Regions from separate parts of the Luteibacter sp. 1214 genome, predicted to be linked through region 1. Evidence: riboswitches for the same ligand, from Rfam matches in the RefSeq annotation. Region 1 holds a riboswitch; each other region holds the start of a gene.
What was found. Region 1 has a riboswitch for cobalamin ahead of J2X57_RS18260 (TonB-dependent receptor). Riboswitches for the same ligand answer to the same signal wherever they lie in the genome.
Positions count from the first base shown of each region.

Region 1 (4,720 bases):
TCAGGTCGAAGATGGGGGTGACCTTCGCATCCGCCGGCAGCAGCGAACGGAAGCGCGGCAGCGCGGCACGGATCGCGTCGGCGGTGGCGATGGAGTTCGCCTCCGGACGCTTGCTCATCTGCATGGTGACCGAGCGCTCGCCCTGGAACCATGCGGCCTGGTACTGGTCCTGCTGGCCGTTGTAGACGCGGGCGATGTCCGAGAGGCGCACCGGCACGTTGTTGCGCATCGCGATGAGGATGTCGCCGAAATCCTTCGCGTCGCGAATGCTGTCGTTCGCGACGACCGTCATCTGTGCCTTGCCGTCGGACAGCAGGCCCTGCGGCGAGGTCACGTTGGCGGCGTGCAGCGCATTGGACACATCGTTGGCGGTGAGTCCCTTGGACGACAACGCGCGGGTATCCAGCTCCACGCGTACGGCGTGCGGGGTCCCGCCGAAGACCTGTACGCGCGACACGCCATCGATCTGCGCCACGGCGGGCCGGATCAGGGTGTCGACGACGTCGTAGAGCTTGTCCGGCGGCAGCGACTTCGAGGTGAACGACACCAGCAGAACGGGAATCTGGCCGGTGTCGAACTTGAAGTACTGCGGCGGGCTGGGCATTCCGGCCGGCAGGTCGGCGGCGGACGCGTTGATCGCAGCCTGCACGTCACGGGCGGCGGCATCGGTGGAGCGGTCCATGCTGAAACGGAGGCGGACGAAGCCGCTGCCTTCCGAGCTGTTGGAATACATCTGGTCCACGCCCGGGATCTGACCGAGGTGGCGCTCCAGGGGGGCGATGATGGTCGAGGCCATCGTCTGCGCGTTCGCACCGGGCATCTGCGTCTGGATGAAGACGGCGGGCACTTCGATGGACGGCAGGGCCGCCACGCCGAGCAGCATGTAGGCGATGGAGCCGCACAGCACGAGCCCCGCCGCAAGCAGCGAGGTTCCGATCGGCCGGCGAATGAAAGGTGCAAAAACGTTCACGACACTTCCTGTGATCGCGGGAAGCATACCCGCGCCCGGGGACTTTATGACGTCCGCGCCGGTCCGTGGCGTGTGCCTTTAGTGGGGGCCCTGCCGGAAGGCAGGGGTGCGGCGTTTGCCCGAACCCGGCGCCAGGGGTAGGAGCGCGCCTGCGCGCGATGCCGTGAAACATCGCGCGCAGGGCGCGCTCCTACACGGTGCTCCCTCAGCGTACGGGCGAGAACCGCACGGTCACATAGTAGGTCCGCCCCAGCTGGTTGTAATACGCCGCCGTCTCGTACCGCTTGTCCGCCACGTTCGCGACCCGGCCCTGCACGCTCCAGGCATCGTCCATGTGCCAGGTGGCACGCAGATCCGCGGTCGTGTAGCCGCCCAGACGCGTCGTGTTGGCCGCATCGTCGTAGCTGTAACCCGAGGCGTAGACCGAGCCACCCAGCGTCAACGCGCCCAGGTCCTTGTCCAGATCCACGCGACCGGTGCGACGCGGACGGCGGGCCAGCAGGTTGTCCTTCTCGAACCCGCTGTCCCGGTCCAGCGGCTGCTGCAGCGTCAGGTAGCCGCGCACGTGCCAGCCATCGACGTCCGCGCCCACCTGGCCTTCAAGGCCGCGCAGGCGGGCCTTGCTGACGTTGACCGGCAGGAAGTTCGCGTCGTAGCCGATCAGGTCGTCGACCTGGCTCTGGTAGGCGTTGACGGCCCAGTTCCAGATGCCCGGACGACCCGACAGGCCGATCTCGGCGGTGCGCGACTTCTCCGGCTTGAGGTTCACCGTGGGCACGCCGTACGGGTAGTACTCGTCGTTGAAGGTCGGCGCGTGGAAGGCGGTGCCATAAGAGGCCGTGACCTTCATGCCGTTGTCGAAACGGAAGCCATAGGCAGCCGAGCCGGTCGTGTGGTTGCCGAACTGGGTGTTGTGGTCGTGGCGGGCCGACAGCTGGATCTCATGCGGGCCGAACACGCCCTGGTAGAGCGCGAACACGCCCGTGTTGTTGCGGGTGTCCTTGAGATAATCCGTGTCGCTGCTCAGCTTTTCCTGCTGGTAGTCGACGCCGGCGCTCAGCGTCTGGCCCGGGGCCAGCGTGAAGTCGTTCTGCCAGGAACCCTGATTGCGCTTAGAGTACAGATATCCCACGCGCAGCTTGTCGGCACCGGTGACGTAGTTGAAGTCCGCGTCGTAATAGCCCTTGTTGGCGCCATTGAGGTAGTTGTCGGCGCGGTCCTGGTTCTGCCCCAGACTGACCGACATGCGCCACGCGGACAGCACGTCGAAAGCCAGCTTCGCGCCGGCGACCTGCTGCGAGCGTCGGGTCAGGTTCTGGTAGTCGCCGTCGTATTCGATATCGCCTTTGCTGCGCAGCCAGCTGCCGGTGAGCTCGGTGCCGTCGTCCCAGCGGTAACCGCCCGACAGCGCGCCGTTGTAAGTGCGATAGGCGTCATGGTCCGGCTCGTCGGTGAAGCAGCCCTTGAACGCCGTGCCCGCGCCGATGCGGCAGGCGTTGATGCCCGAGGTGTACTGGCCGCCGAGGCTGGCGTTGTACCAGCCGTGGGTCGTGCCGCCCGACACGCCGACCTGACCGGCGGTGTAGCCGTGGCTGCCGCCGGTGACCGAGAGGCTCGGGGTCGGCGCTTCGCCGGCCTGGCCGTGGCGGGTGAAGATCTGGATGACGCCGCCGATCGCGTCGGAGCCGTAAAGGCTCGAGCGCGGACCGCGGACGACCTCGATGTGGTCGATCTGCTCGACCGGCAGCTGCTCGTAAGCCGGCAGACCCGCGCCCACGGTACCCACGCGGACACCGTCCACGAGGACCAGCGTGTGCGAGGAGTTGCTGCCACGCATGAACAGCGAGGTCTGCTGGCCGATACCGCCGGTGTTGGCCATGACCACACCGGGCAGCCCGGCGAGCAGGTCCTGGACGTTACGCGGCTGCAGACGCTCGATGTCTTCGTGGGTGATCACGGTCACCGGGGCGAGTACCTCGTCCAGCGGCGTGGCCGTGCGGGTCGCGGTGACGATCACGGGATCGAGGGCGTCCGGGGCGTCGGCCGCGTGGGCAGCGGCGATCGACGACAGCAGGGCTGCCGCGAGCAGGGTCTTCTTCATGGAACGGTCTTCCTCCGCCGCATAGCGCGGCAATGCGTAGCTCAAAGGGCGCGCGAGGAGGACATACGGCGAACGGCACACGGGCGGAACCCGGATGACTGTCCGGATTCGCCCTCCGCGAATCGCCCGAAACGGGACGACGCCCCGGGATGGCTCACGGGGCGCGTCGTCGGGCCGGTCTCCGGACTCACGCCGTCCCCGAGGGGTGTCGGACCGGCGCCTTCCCGCTGTCGCAGTGGCTGAAGCCGTGTCCGAGGGGCCGTGACGACCCCGGGCGCTTACCGTTGCGGGGGCAGTGCCGGCCTTGCCGCAGAGGCGGCGCACCGGCTTCCCGTTTCATCCCCGTGGCGCGACGCCCCGGGGACACCCGAACCCCGCGACTTTAACCGGAGGGTGGGGCGCTGTCACGACCGCCCGATCAGCCCGCGGCGTAAACACGCTCGCCGCCGATCCAGGTTTCGATCACCGTATGGGTCTCGTCCATCACGACGAAGTCGGCGCGGTAACCGGCGGCGATATGACCGTGGGTGGCGCCGAGGCCGAGGAACGCGGCCGGATACGTCGACGCCATGCGCGCGGCCTCATCGTAGGCTACGCCGACCATGTCGACCGTGTTGCGCACCGCCGTGGCCATGTCCAGCGCGGAGCCGGCCAGCGTGCCGTCCGCCGTCTGGCAGACGCCGTCGCGCACGGTGATGGTTTCGCCCTTGAGCACGAAGTTCGGATTGTCCGAGCCCACGGGCGGCATCGCGTCGGTGACCAGCATCATCTTCCGTGGCGCCTTCGCCGCGATGGCGACACGCAGCGAGGTCGGGTGCACGTGGTGGCCGTCGACGATCAGACCGCACCAGCTGGCCTGGTCTTCGAGCGCGGCACCGACGACGCCGGGCTCGCGGCTGGTGAAGGGTGTCATCGCGTTGAACAGATGTGTGAAGCCGCGCACGCCCGTCGCCAGTGCATGGCGCGTGGTCTCGTAGTCGGCAGCCGTGTGGCCCGCGGCTACGATGACGCCGTTGGCGACCAGCTGCTGGAGTACTTCCGCGGAAGCGCGCTCGGGGGCCAGCGTCAGCAGGGTCACGCCGCCGTGGCGCCGCGCGACCATCGCGACATCGTCGGCATCGGCGATGCGAAACTTGGCCGGGTCGTGCACGCCCTTGCGTTCAGGGGCGATGAAGGGACCTTCCAGATGGATGCCGAGCACGCCCGGCACGCCCTGGGCGACGGCGTCGTTCACGGCATCGATGGCCTTCGCCATGACCTCCGCGTCGTCACTGATCAGCGTGGGCAGGAAACCCGTGGTGCCGAATCTCGCGTGTGCCTCGCCGATCGTGCGGATCGCGTCGACCGTGGGTGCATCGTTGAACAACACGCCGCCCCCGCCGTTGACCTGGCAGTCGATGAAGCCGGGCAGCAAGGTGCGACCACCAAGGTCATGGCGCTCCGCCGCGCGCACGCGCGGATCGGACGGCAGCGCCAGTCCGGTTATCTTTCCATCGTCGACCAGCACGGCAAAGCCGCTCTGGAATCCGTTGTCGGTAAGCACGCGGCCGTTGACGAGGGCGAGAGTCATGGCGATTCCTTGAGGGTGACGGTCAGACGGTCTCGGTGACTTTATTCAGGTGCGGCGGCACGTCGGGATTGAAGCCGCG
Region 1 is NZ_JAVDSQ010000010.1:106,284-111,003, forward strand. Features, by position in the region: gene J2X57_RS18255 (efflux RND transporter permease subunit) at 1-970, opposite strand, end outside; gene J2X57_RS18260 (TonB-dependent receptor) at 1,176-3,071, opposite strand; cobalamin riboswitch at 3,226-3,457, opposite strand; gene nagA (N-acetylglucosamine-6-phosphate deacetylase) at 3,490-4,641, opposite strand; gene J2X57_RS18270 (SIS domain-containing protein) at 4,664-4,720, opposite strand, start outside.

Region 2 (4,720 bases), on a different contig from region 1:
AACGCACCATTGGATATGGCGTACGAGACCGTGGCGCAGACCAGCAATGCCGCGAATACCATCGCATGCGATGCCAGTGAACCGTCGAAACGCGGTGCCACCAGGCGGCCGCCGTACCAGAGCACGGCGTACGCCAGCGGCATGAACGAATAGGCCACCGTGATGCAGAAGTCGCTCACGCCCGCGTAGCTGATCGAAACCCAGTCGATCAGCACCGCCAGGACGACGAAGGCCACGAAGGCCAGGTGCTTTCGCAGGTAGATACCCCCGAGGAAGAACAACGCCATCGACGCGTCGGGAAGATGGAGTACATCGCCGAAGTGATGAAAACGCGTGGCGATCATGATCAGCGCGAACCATGCCGACATGGCGACAAACAACGGACGTGACAGGGGTTTCATCGGGGCGTACCTCGTACGGGGGGACGGATTACGAGCGGGGCTGGTAGCGGAACGTGAGCATGTAGTTGCGACCCAGCTGATTGAAGTAACGCGCGGTCTCGTAGTGGCGATCGAAGACATTCTTGCCGGCCAGCTCCACCGACCACGCCGGCGCGAAGGCGTACGCGATGCGCAGATCGGTCAGCGCGTAGCCACCCAGTCGGTGCAGGTTGGTCGAGTCGTCATAGCGATAGCCCGAGGCGAACACACTGGCACCGACGCTCAGCGCGCCGAACGAGCGGTCGACGTCGATATTCGCGGTGCGGCGGGCACGTCGTGGCAACAGGTTGCCCTTGCTGTCGTCGTCGCTATCGTCTTCCGGCTGCAGCCACGTCGCGTTACCCGAGAGGTGCCAGTCGGCGACGGTGGTGTCGGCTGCCAGCTCCACGCCACGGATCCGTGCGCGGTCGATATTGTTCGCGCCACCAAACGGGAACAGCGGACCGGTCAGGCTCGAGTCGAAGACGATCAGGTTGTCGATGTGATTCTGGAAGGCATTGATCGACCAGTTACCCCACGTGGGCGTACCGCGCAGCCCCAGCTCCCAGTTGCGGGAAGTTTCCGGGCGGAGGTCCGGATTGCCGTAGTCGGGGTAGTACAGGTCGTTGAACGTCGGTGCCTTGAACGCGGTGCCGTAGCTGCCGGTGACACGCAGGTCCTTCGTCAGCATGTAGCCGTACTGCAGGCTGCCGGTGGTCTTGCCGCCGAACTGGCTGTTCTCGTCACGGCGCAGACTGGCCTGGATCGAGCTGTCGCCGAATGCCTGCAACCACTGGCCGAAAATCGCGTGGTTGCGACGCGCATCGACGAAGTAGTCGGTGCTGCCGACGACGCGATCGCGCTGCCAGTCGTAACCGAGCGTGGTCTGGCCTGCGTCCCCACCGACATGACCGAGGTCCGCCTGCGCCGAGGCGACGTCGCGATGCGTGTTGAACGTATCGGCGTAGACGCCGTTCTCGTGGTCGGTCGAGAAGTCACCGCTGCGACCGAGGTTGAGGGTGAACTTCACGTCCTTCGACGGTGTATAGCGCAGACGGCCGCCAACGACCTGCGTCGACGAGTCGGCGAAGTTGCTGCTGGTGCCGTCGTAATGGTTGGCGCCTTCGGTGCGCATGGCATTGACGTCGGCGTCCCACTGCTCGTCGAAGCGCCATCCGCCCTTCAGCGACAGCGCATTGTTGCGGTAACCGTCCTTGTCCGGCTCGTAGGTGTAGCAACCGCCGCCGCCCGGGCTGGGGCGGCCGCGGCATGCGTTGATGCCGTCGGTCTGGTCGTGGTTCGCTTCCACCGCGTACCAGCCGTTCGAGCCGCGTCCGCTGAAGCCGGCCGAGCCGCGCAAGGTGTCGTAGCTGCCGCCACCGATGGAGAAGTTCGGCACGAAGCTGCCTTCCGGGCGACGGGTAAAGATCTGGATGACGCCACCCAGCGCGTCCGAGCCATAGAGGCTGGAAAACGGGCCACGGACGATTTCGATGCGCTCGATCTGGTCGACCGGAATATCCTGGAAGGCCGCCGTACCGGAGGTCGCTGAACCCACCTTCACGCCATCGATCAGCACGAGGACGTGGTCGGACTCGGTGCCGCGCATGAAGACGGAGGTCGACTTGCCCGGGCCGCCGTTATTGGCGATGGACACACCGGGCGTCGCACGCAGCAGGTCGGCCAGCGAGCGCGGCTGCAGCCGCTCGATCCCGGCACGGTCGATCACCGTGGAGGCGGACAGCACCTGCGCCTGGGTCTGCTCGGTCCGGCTCGCGGTGACCACCACCTTGTCGAGGTCGGTGGAGGTGTCATCGGCGAAGGCCGCGGCGGGAACGAGGCATGCCATCGCGATGGCGACCGCGAGGGTGGAAATACGAAGCGACACGTGGTGACTCCTGCACTACCGCGCCCATCCGCGCGGCATGAATGGCGAGAGACAGGGAGACGGTAGCGGGGAGCGCCGATGGCGGAAGGCCGGCCGGCCACCCACGACATGGCCCTCCGCCTGTCCGGTGTTACCTCGAAGGCCGGTCTCCGGGCTTGCGAGCGCAGGGAGAATCCCTGCCGGTCGGCGCCTTCCCATGCCTTTCGGGGCACAGTGGCTTCATGCAGACCTTTGGCTCGCCTACCGTTGCGGGGGCAGCTCCGGAATGACGCGGACCTCGTGGATCGCGCGGGTCACCGGATTCCCGTTTCAATCCCCGGCTGCGACGCCGGGAATCACCTTGGGCGGCGGTAGTGTATCCGAAGCATGAACGCGGCGGTCGCGCCAGCGCAGGAACGGGCGCTCGACACCATAGTGAAGCAGCGCACCGCCAGCCAGGGTCGCGGACGCATAGATGGCGAAACGGACGAAGCGATGACCGGCCAGACCGTCACCGAGCAGCCCCTCCGTCAGATGAAAAACGCCTTTGTGGCAGAGATAGAGGCTGTACGAAGCGGCGGCCAGCCATCCGGCACCGGGCACCCGCAGCCTTGCGAAGACGGTCGGGCCGCTGAAGGCGGCGACGAAGCCACCCATCGCCAGCGACAGCAGGGGGTAGCCGATGACGCAGGGCCAGAACAGGGGGCGTGCACCGTCGAAAAGGACCAGACAGACGCCAAGGAGAACGGTGGCGGCGCCGAGCACCCAGCCCGCGCGCGCATGGATCCATGCCATCCACTGCGGGCGATACACCCCGCACGCCGCCAGGGCGACACCGGCGACGAGCCCATCCAGGCGCGACCACGTGGGGTAATAGAGGTAACGGAGATAGAGCAGGCCCGCACTGATGTCCGTATCACGAGCCGGTCCCAGCAAATCGGACCACAGCCACGCCCGCAACAGGAGGCCGCCGGCGACCACCGCGACGCATACGGTGATGAACTTCCACAGAGCGGGTTTGCGCGTCAGCGCGAAGGCCAGCAAGGGAAAGACGAGATAGAAGTGTTCTTCCACGCATAGCGACCACACGTGGGAGAACGCATAGTTGTCGCCGTTGTCGAACAACAGGTTGAAGGTAAACGTCGGAAATTGCCACAACGGCTGCATACCCGGCGTTTCTCGCCATGCCGGCCATAACGCATACATCGCCAGCACGACGATGAACGCAGGAAATATCCGTACGAAACGGCGCCGGTAGAAGCCAGGGAAATCGAGTCTTCCGGTGGTCTTCAGGGACTTCAGCACCTGCGTGCCGATGAGGTAGCCGCTCAGCACGAAGAACAGGTCGACGCCCATCCACCCCGACCATTCCAGCTTGCTGAAGCCCTCGCCGAGGCCGCCGACCAGATAACTGTGAAACAACATCACCCAGGCGATGGCGATCGCGCGCAGCGTGTCGAGGCCGGGAGTGCGGTTCATGCGTGGGATCCCCTGGGTGTCACGTCAATGTGCGGGCGCGTCCGGGCGGATGCACGGCGCGTTTATGGCGATTCGCGGGCGCGCTCATTGCCCGCGGTGCAACGCGGCGAGCAGGGCATCGATATAGGTACGACTTGCGCGCAGCGTCGCACCATCTTTCAATCGAACCACCGCGTCGCGGTTGGACCGTGGCAGGAGTTCGGCGACCTGATCCACCCGAACGATGGCCGAGCGGTGCACCCGGAGAAAGCGCAGCGGGTCAAGTCGCCTGGACAGCGTATGCAGGGTTTCGCGGAGCAGATACCGTTCGCCGCGTACATGCAGCGCCGCGTAATCGCCGTCGGCCTCGATCCACTCGACCTCGTCCGCAGCGACGTAGTGAATGCGGGCGCCGATGCGAATGGCGAAGCGTTCGGCCTGCCTCGTTGTCGTGGTCACCGCCCTGCCGAGTTGTCGACGAGCCCGTTCAATCGCTTCGGCGAAGCGTTCATCATCGATGGGCTTCAGCAGGTAATCCACCGCGCCCAGTTCAAAGGCACGGAGAGCGAAGCTGTCGTGCGCGGTCAACAGGATCGCCAACGGTCGGTCGGGAGGCGGTATGGCCGCCAGGGCATCGATACCGGTCAGGCCAGGCATCTGGACATCGACGATCGCGAGATCCACATCGGTTCGACGCATGGCGGCCAGCGCCTGACCATCCACCGCCTCGGCGACGACGATAACGTCGGGCTCCGCATTAAGGCGGACCTGCACGCCCCTGCGAGCGAGGGGCTCGTCATCGACGACGGCGATGCGAATCATGCGGTTGTCCGCATGACGGCAGAGCGCACGGGCAAGGTGACCGCCGTGCGCCACCGATCGCCGCGAGGGCCAGCTTCCAGCAGGTGATTGCCGGGATAGAGCACATCGAGGCGGGCACATACATTCGTCAGACCCACGCCCTGCCCTCCTGCTG
Region 2 is NZ_JAVDSQ010000006.1:223,257-227,976, forward strand. Features, by position in the region: gene J2X57_RS15030 (hypothetical protein) at 1-401, opposite strand, end outside; gene btuB (TonB-dependent vitamin B12 receptor) at 430-2,307, opposite strand; cobalamin riboswitch at 2,430-2,665, opposite strand; partial or broken gene J2X57_RS15040 (acyltransferase) at 2,689-3,765, opposite strand; gene J2X57_RS15045 (LytTR family DNA-binding domain-containing protein) at 3,850-4,566, opposite strand; gene J2X57_RS15050 (histidine kinase) at 4,563-4,720, opposite strand, start outside.
Region 2: it holds a riboswitch for cobalamin, as region 1 does, so the genes downstream of both, btuB (TonB-dependent vitamin B12 receptor) here and J2X57_RS18260 (TonB-dependent receptor) in region 1, are expected to answer to the same signal.

Region 3 (4,720 bases), on a different contig from region 1:
TGAACAGGTTGGACACCTGCGGCTCGATGCACTCGTAGCAGCCGGCGATCGAAGCGATCGTGGCGGTCGGAGCGATGGCGATGACCAGCGAATTGCGCAGGCCCTTGGCCTTGATCTTCTCGCGCAGCTCGGCCCAGCGGCCCTCTACGCCGGTCGGCGTGGCCGCCGGCCAGTAGTCGAACTGAAGCTCGCCGTTGGCGGCGCGGGTTTCGTCGAAGCCCGGGTGGGCACCGTCGCGCTCGGCGATCTCGTTGGACATCGACAGCGCGTGGAAATAGATCTCTTCCTGGATGCGCGTGGACAGCTTGCGCGCTTCTTCGGAGTCGAAGGGCAGGCGCAGCTTGAAGAACACGTCCTGCAGGCCCATCACGCCCAGACCCACCGGACGCCACTTCATGTTGGCCGTCTTCGCCGTGGCGATCGGGTAGAAGTTGAGGTCGATGACGCGGTTGAGCTGACGCACGGCGGTGCGCACCGTGGTACCGAGCTTCTCGTAGTCGAACTGACCGTCCACCACGTGCCGGGCCAGGTTGACCGAGCCGAGGTTGCACACGGCGGTCTCGCCCTCGGAGGTGACTTCAAGGATCTCGGTGCACAGGTTGGACAGGTGAATGACGTTTTCCGGACGCGCGGTCTGGTTGCTCGTGGCGTTCGAGCGGTCCTTGAAGGTCATCCAGCCGTTGCCGGTCTGTGCCAGCGAGCGCAGCATGCGGGCGTACAGCTCGCGCGCCTTGATCGACTTGGCGGCCAGGCCCTCGGCCTCGGCCTTCTCATAGGCGGCCTCGAACGTCGCGCCCCAGGTGTCGACGAAGTGCGGCACGATCTTCGGATCGAACAGCGACCAGTCGCCGTCGGTCTCCACGCGGCGCATGAAGAGGTCGGGCACCCAGTTGGCCAGGTTGAGGTTGTGCGTACGGCGCGCGTCGTCGCCGGTGTTCTCACGCAGCTCGAGGAATTCCTCGATGTCGGCGTGCCAGGACTCGAGGTACACGCAGGCGGCGCCCTTGCGCTTGCCACCCTGGTTCACCGCGGCGACCGAGGCGTCCAGCGTCTTCAGCCAGGGCACGAGGCCGTTGGAATGACCGTTGGTGCCCTTGATCAGCGAACCGCGCGAACGGATGCGCGAGTAAGCCAGGCCGATACCGCCGGCGAACTTGGACAGCTGGGCCACGTCGCCGTACTTGGCGTAGATCGACTCCAGGGCATCCTGCGGCGAGTCCAGCAGGAAGCACGACGACAGCTGCTCGTGCGCCGTACCGGCATTGAACAGGGTCGGCGAGCTGGCCAGGTATTCCAGCGACGACAGCATGCGATACAGCTCGAGCGTCTCGGCCACGTCGTTGCCGCCGAGCGCGCAGGCGATGCGCATGAAGAAGTACTGCGGCGTTTCGATGACGAAGCGCTTCGTCGGGTGACGCAGCAGGTAGCGGTCATAAACCGTGCGCAGGCCGAAGTACTCGAAGCGGCGCGAACCGGTCGTGTCGATGGCGTCGTTGAGCTTGCGCGCATTGACCTGGACGAAGTCACGCAGACGCTCGTTGAGGATGCCCAGGTCGAAACCGGTGGAGATCGACTGCGAGAACGACTGGATGTCCTGACCGGATACTTCCTTGTCGACGAAGGCGGCGAGCAGGCGTGCGGCCAGCTGGCCGTACTCCGGTTCCTCGGCGGTGAGCGCCGCGGCGGTACGGATCGACAGCTGGTCGAGTTCCTGCGTGGTGGCGCCATCGTAGAGTCCGCCGATGGTCTTCAGGGCGACGCGCATGGGGTCGACCGCGAACAGGCCGTCGGCGCTGCGGGTCACCGCGCGCACGATCTTGTTCACGTCGACGACTTCCTGGCCGCCGTTGCGCTTGGTGACGCGCATCTGGCCAGGGTTGTGCGGGGGCGTCAGCGCGAACGCCGGCGGCGGGTCGTTGCGGTAGCCGGCGGCAGGCGCCTTGTCCGTGGTGTTATTGGCGGAGACGGCGGCATCGGCCGTCTCGGTGCGCTCGCGCGCGGAAGAATCCATCGTGGTCATTGTCTTGGCTCGCCCCAGGTTCTATCACCCGTTCCCGGTCGGCTGGCTCGTGAGGGATGGGGCTGATGCGGGAAACGGCCGGGGACGGAGCGCGCCGCGAAGGGGCTCCGGTCCGCGACGTGCTTCCCCGCGGAAGCCGTCACCACTATCGAGGCCGCCCGGGCACCGATTGCTGGCAGGTCTTCGGACTCATGGACATGGACCTTTCGGTCCGCCTACCCGTCGCTTCCCAGCCCCTGAAGGACCAGTGCATTGAACGGGATCGTTTCCATTTACCGCTGCGGGGCAGTTCCGGATTCGCACCGGATTCCCTATTAAGTCCGACGGGCAGTCGCGCCTCTCCGGACACCAACGGGACACACCATATAGGCGGGGGGTGGCAGCGTCAACACAAGATGTAGGGTGTCGCCGCTATGTGCTTGATCCGCCGCAAGTGATTTTTTGCAACCCCTTTCCCGCCCCGCGACGAAGAGGACCATGAGGGTTTTGTGAAGATCGTCTACACAAAGCGCATGACCTCTAACCGATAACATCTGCGATCCCTCATAGGATCGCTCGCTAGATGACCTTGACGTTCGCGCTGCAGGAACATGCCCTGGTCACCGATGCGTTCGACGCGCTGCCCTTCGGCTTCACCGCCGTCACGGCGGATGGCGAGCTCCTGTATGCCAATGCCTGGATGACGGCACGCCTCCGCGACGCGGGTGCGTGCCGCTTTCTGACCTGGTGGAATGAGGAAAGCCGGTCTCGCCTCGAGACCGCCTTGTCGCTTGCTGACGCCGGGGGCGTCCGAGAGCTGGCCCTGGGCTCCGTGGAGGGCGCCACCTGGCGGGTCTCGATCGAGCCGTGGCGCGCATCGGCGCTGGGCCAGGCGTCCTTCGTCGTGAGCATCCGCCCGCTGTCCGGGCAGACCGAGGCCGCGCGCACCATCGAAGAGCGTCGTGTGGCGCTGATCGAGGTCAGCGACATCCTCCGCGAAGTCGAAGATCCCGCCGAGATCGCCTACCGCGTGGCCGAGGTACTCGGCCGCGCGCTTCATGTCAGCCGTGCGGGCTATGGCTCGGTGGACACGATCGCGGAGACCATCACGATCGAGCGCGACTGGAACGCGCCGGGCATCGTCACGATCGCCGGTGTCCTCAACTTCCGTGAATACGGCTCCTACATCGACGATATCAAGGCCGGCCGTACCGCGGTCGTGTCCGACGCGTACAAGGACCCGCGCACGATCCATACGGCGGATGCGCTGGCGTCGATCAGCGCCACCTCGTTCATCAACATGCCGGTGACCGAGCGTGGCGGCACGGTGGCGCTGCTCTATCTGAACCACGAAAGCCCGCGTGAGTGGCCGGAAGAAGAGATCGACTTCGTCCGCGAGGTCGCCCATCGCACGCGCGTCGCGGTGGAGCGCCGTCGCGCCGAGGCCGAGCTGCTCGAGTTCGCGCACAGTCTGGAGCGTCAGGTCGCCGAACGTACGCTGGAACGCGACCGCATCTGGCGCCTGTCGAGCGACATCCTCGTCGTCGCCGACACCGACACCCGCCTGCTCTCGGTCAACCCGGCGTGGACCGCGATTCTCGGCTGGAGCGAGCGCGACACCATCGGCCGCTCCTATCTGGACTTCGTGCATCCGGACGACACCGGGCGCACTGGTGAGGAAACCGAGCAGCTGGCCGACGGTGTGGCTACGCTCCGTTTCGAGAACCGCTACCGCACCGCGGACGGTGGCTTCCGGCACCTGTCCTGGCGGGCGGTCCCGAGTGAGGGCATGATCTTCGCCGTGGCGCGTGACGTCACCAGCGAGCGCGCACGCGACGCTGAACTGGATGCCGCCCAGGAACAGCTGCGCCAGGCGCAGAAGATGGATGCGATAGGCAACCTGACCGGTGGCGTCGCGCACGATTTCAATAACCTCCTGCAAGTCATCAGCGGCAATCTGCAGCTGCTTGGCGCGGATGTGTCGGGCAACGAGCGGGCCGAACGGCGTGTCGCCAATGCGATGGCCGGCGTCACGCGTGGCTCCAAGCTGGCCGCCCAGTTGCTCGCGTTCGGTCGGCGTCAGCCCCTCGCCCCCAAGGTCGTCAACATCGGTCGCTTCATCCGCGACATGGACGAACTGTTGCGCCGCGCGCTCGGTGAGGCCATCGAGGTCGAGACCGTCATCGCCGGTGGCTTGTGGAACACGCTGGTCGATCCGTCCAATGTCGAGAACGCGCTGCTGAATCTCGCGATCAATGCACGCGACGCGATGCACGGGCAGGGCAAGCTCACCATCGAAGCCGGTAACGCCTTGCTCGACGAGGCCTATGCCACAGCACACGGCGACCTGCGTCCGGGCCAGTACGTCATGCTCGCCGTGACCGATACCGGTACCGGTATTCCGCACGACATCCTCGACAAGGTGTTCGATCCCTTCTTCACGACCAAGCCGGAAGGGCGTGGAACGGGCCTTGGCCTTTCGATGGTCTACGGCTTCGTCAAACAGTCCGGCGGCCACGTCAAGATGTATAGCGAGGCCGGTGAAGGCACGACGGTCAAGATCTACCTGCCGCGTTCGACGCAGAGCGAAGATCGCGTGGTAGCCATCGAGGAGGAAGCGGTGCGCGGCGGTGACGAGACGATCCTCGTCGCCGAAGACGATGAAGCCGTGCGCGAGACCGTCGTGGGCATGCTGGGTGAACTCGGCTATCGCGTGCTCAA
Region 3 is NZ_JAVDSQ010000006.1:265,630-270,349, reverse strand. Features, by position in the region: gene J2X57_RS15195 (ribonucleoside-diphosphate reductase subunit alpha) at 1-2,020, opposite strand, end outside; cobalamin riboswitch at 2,177-2,388, opposite strand; gene J2X57_RS15190 (response regulator) at 2,583-4,720, shown strand, end outside.
Region 3: it holds a riboswitch for cobalamin, as region 1 does, so the genes downstream of both, J2X57_RS15195 (ribonucleoside-diphosphate reductase subunit alpha) here and J2X57_RS18260 (TonB-dependent receptor) in region 1, are expected to answer to the same signal.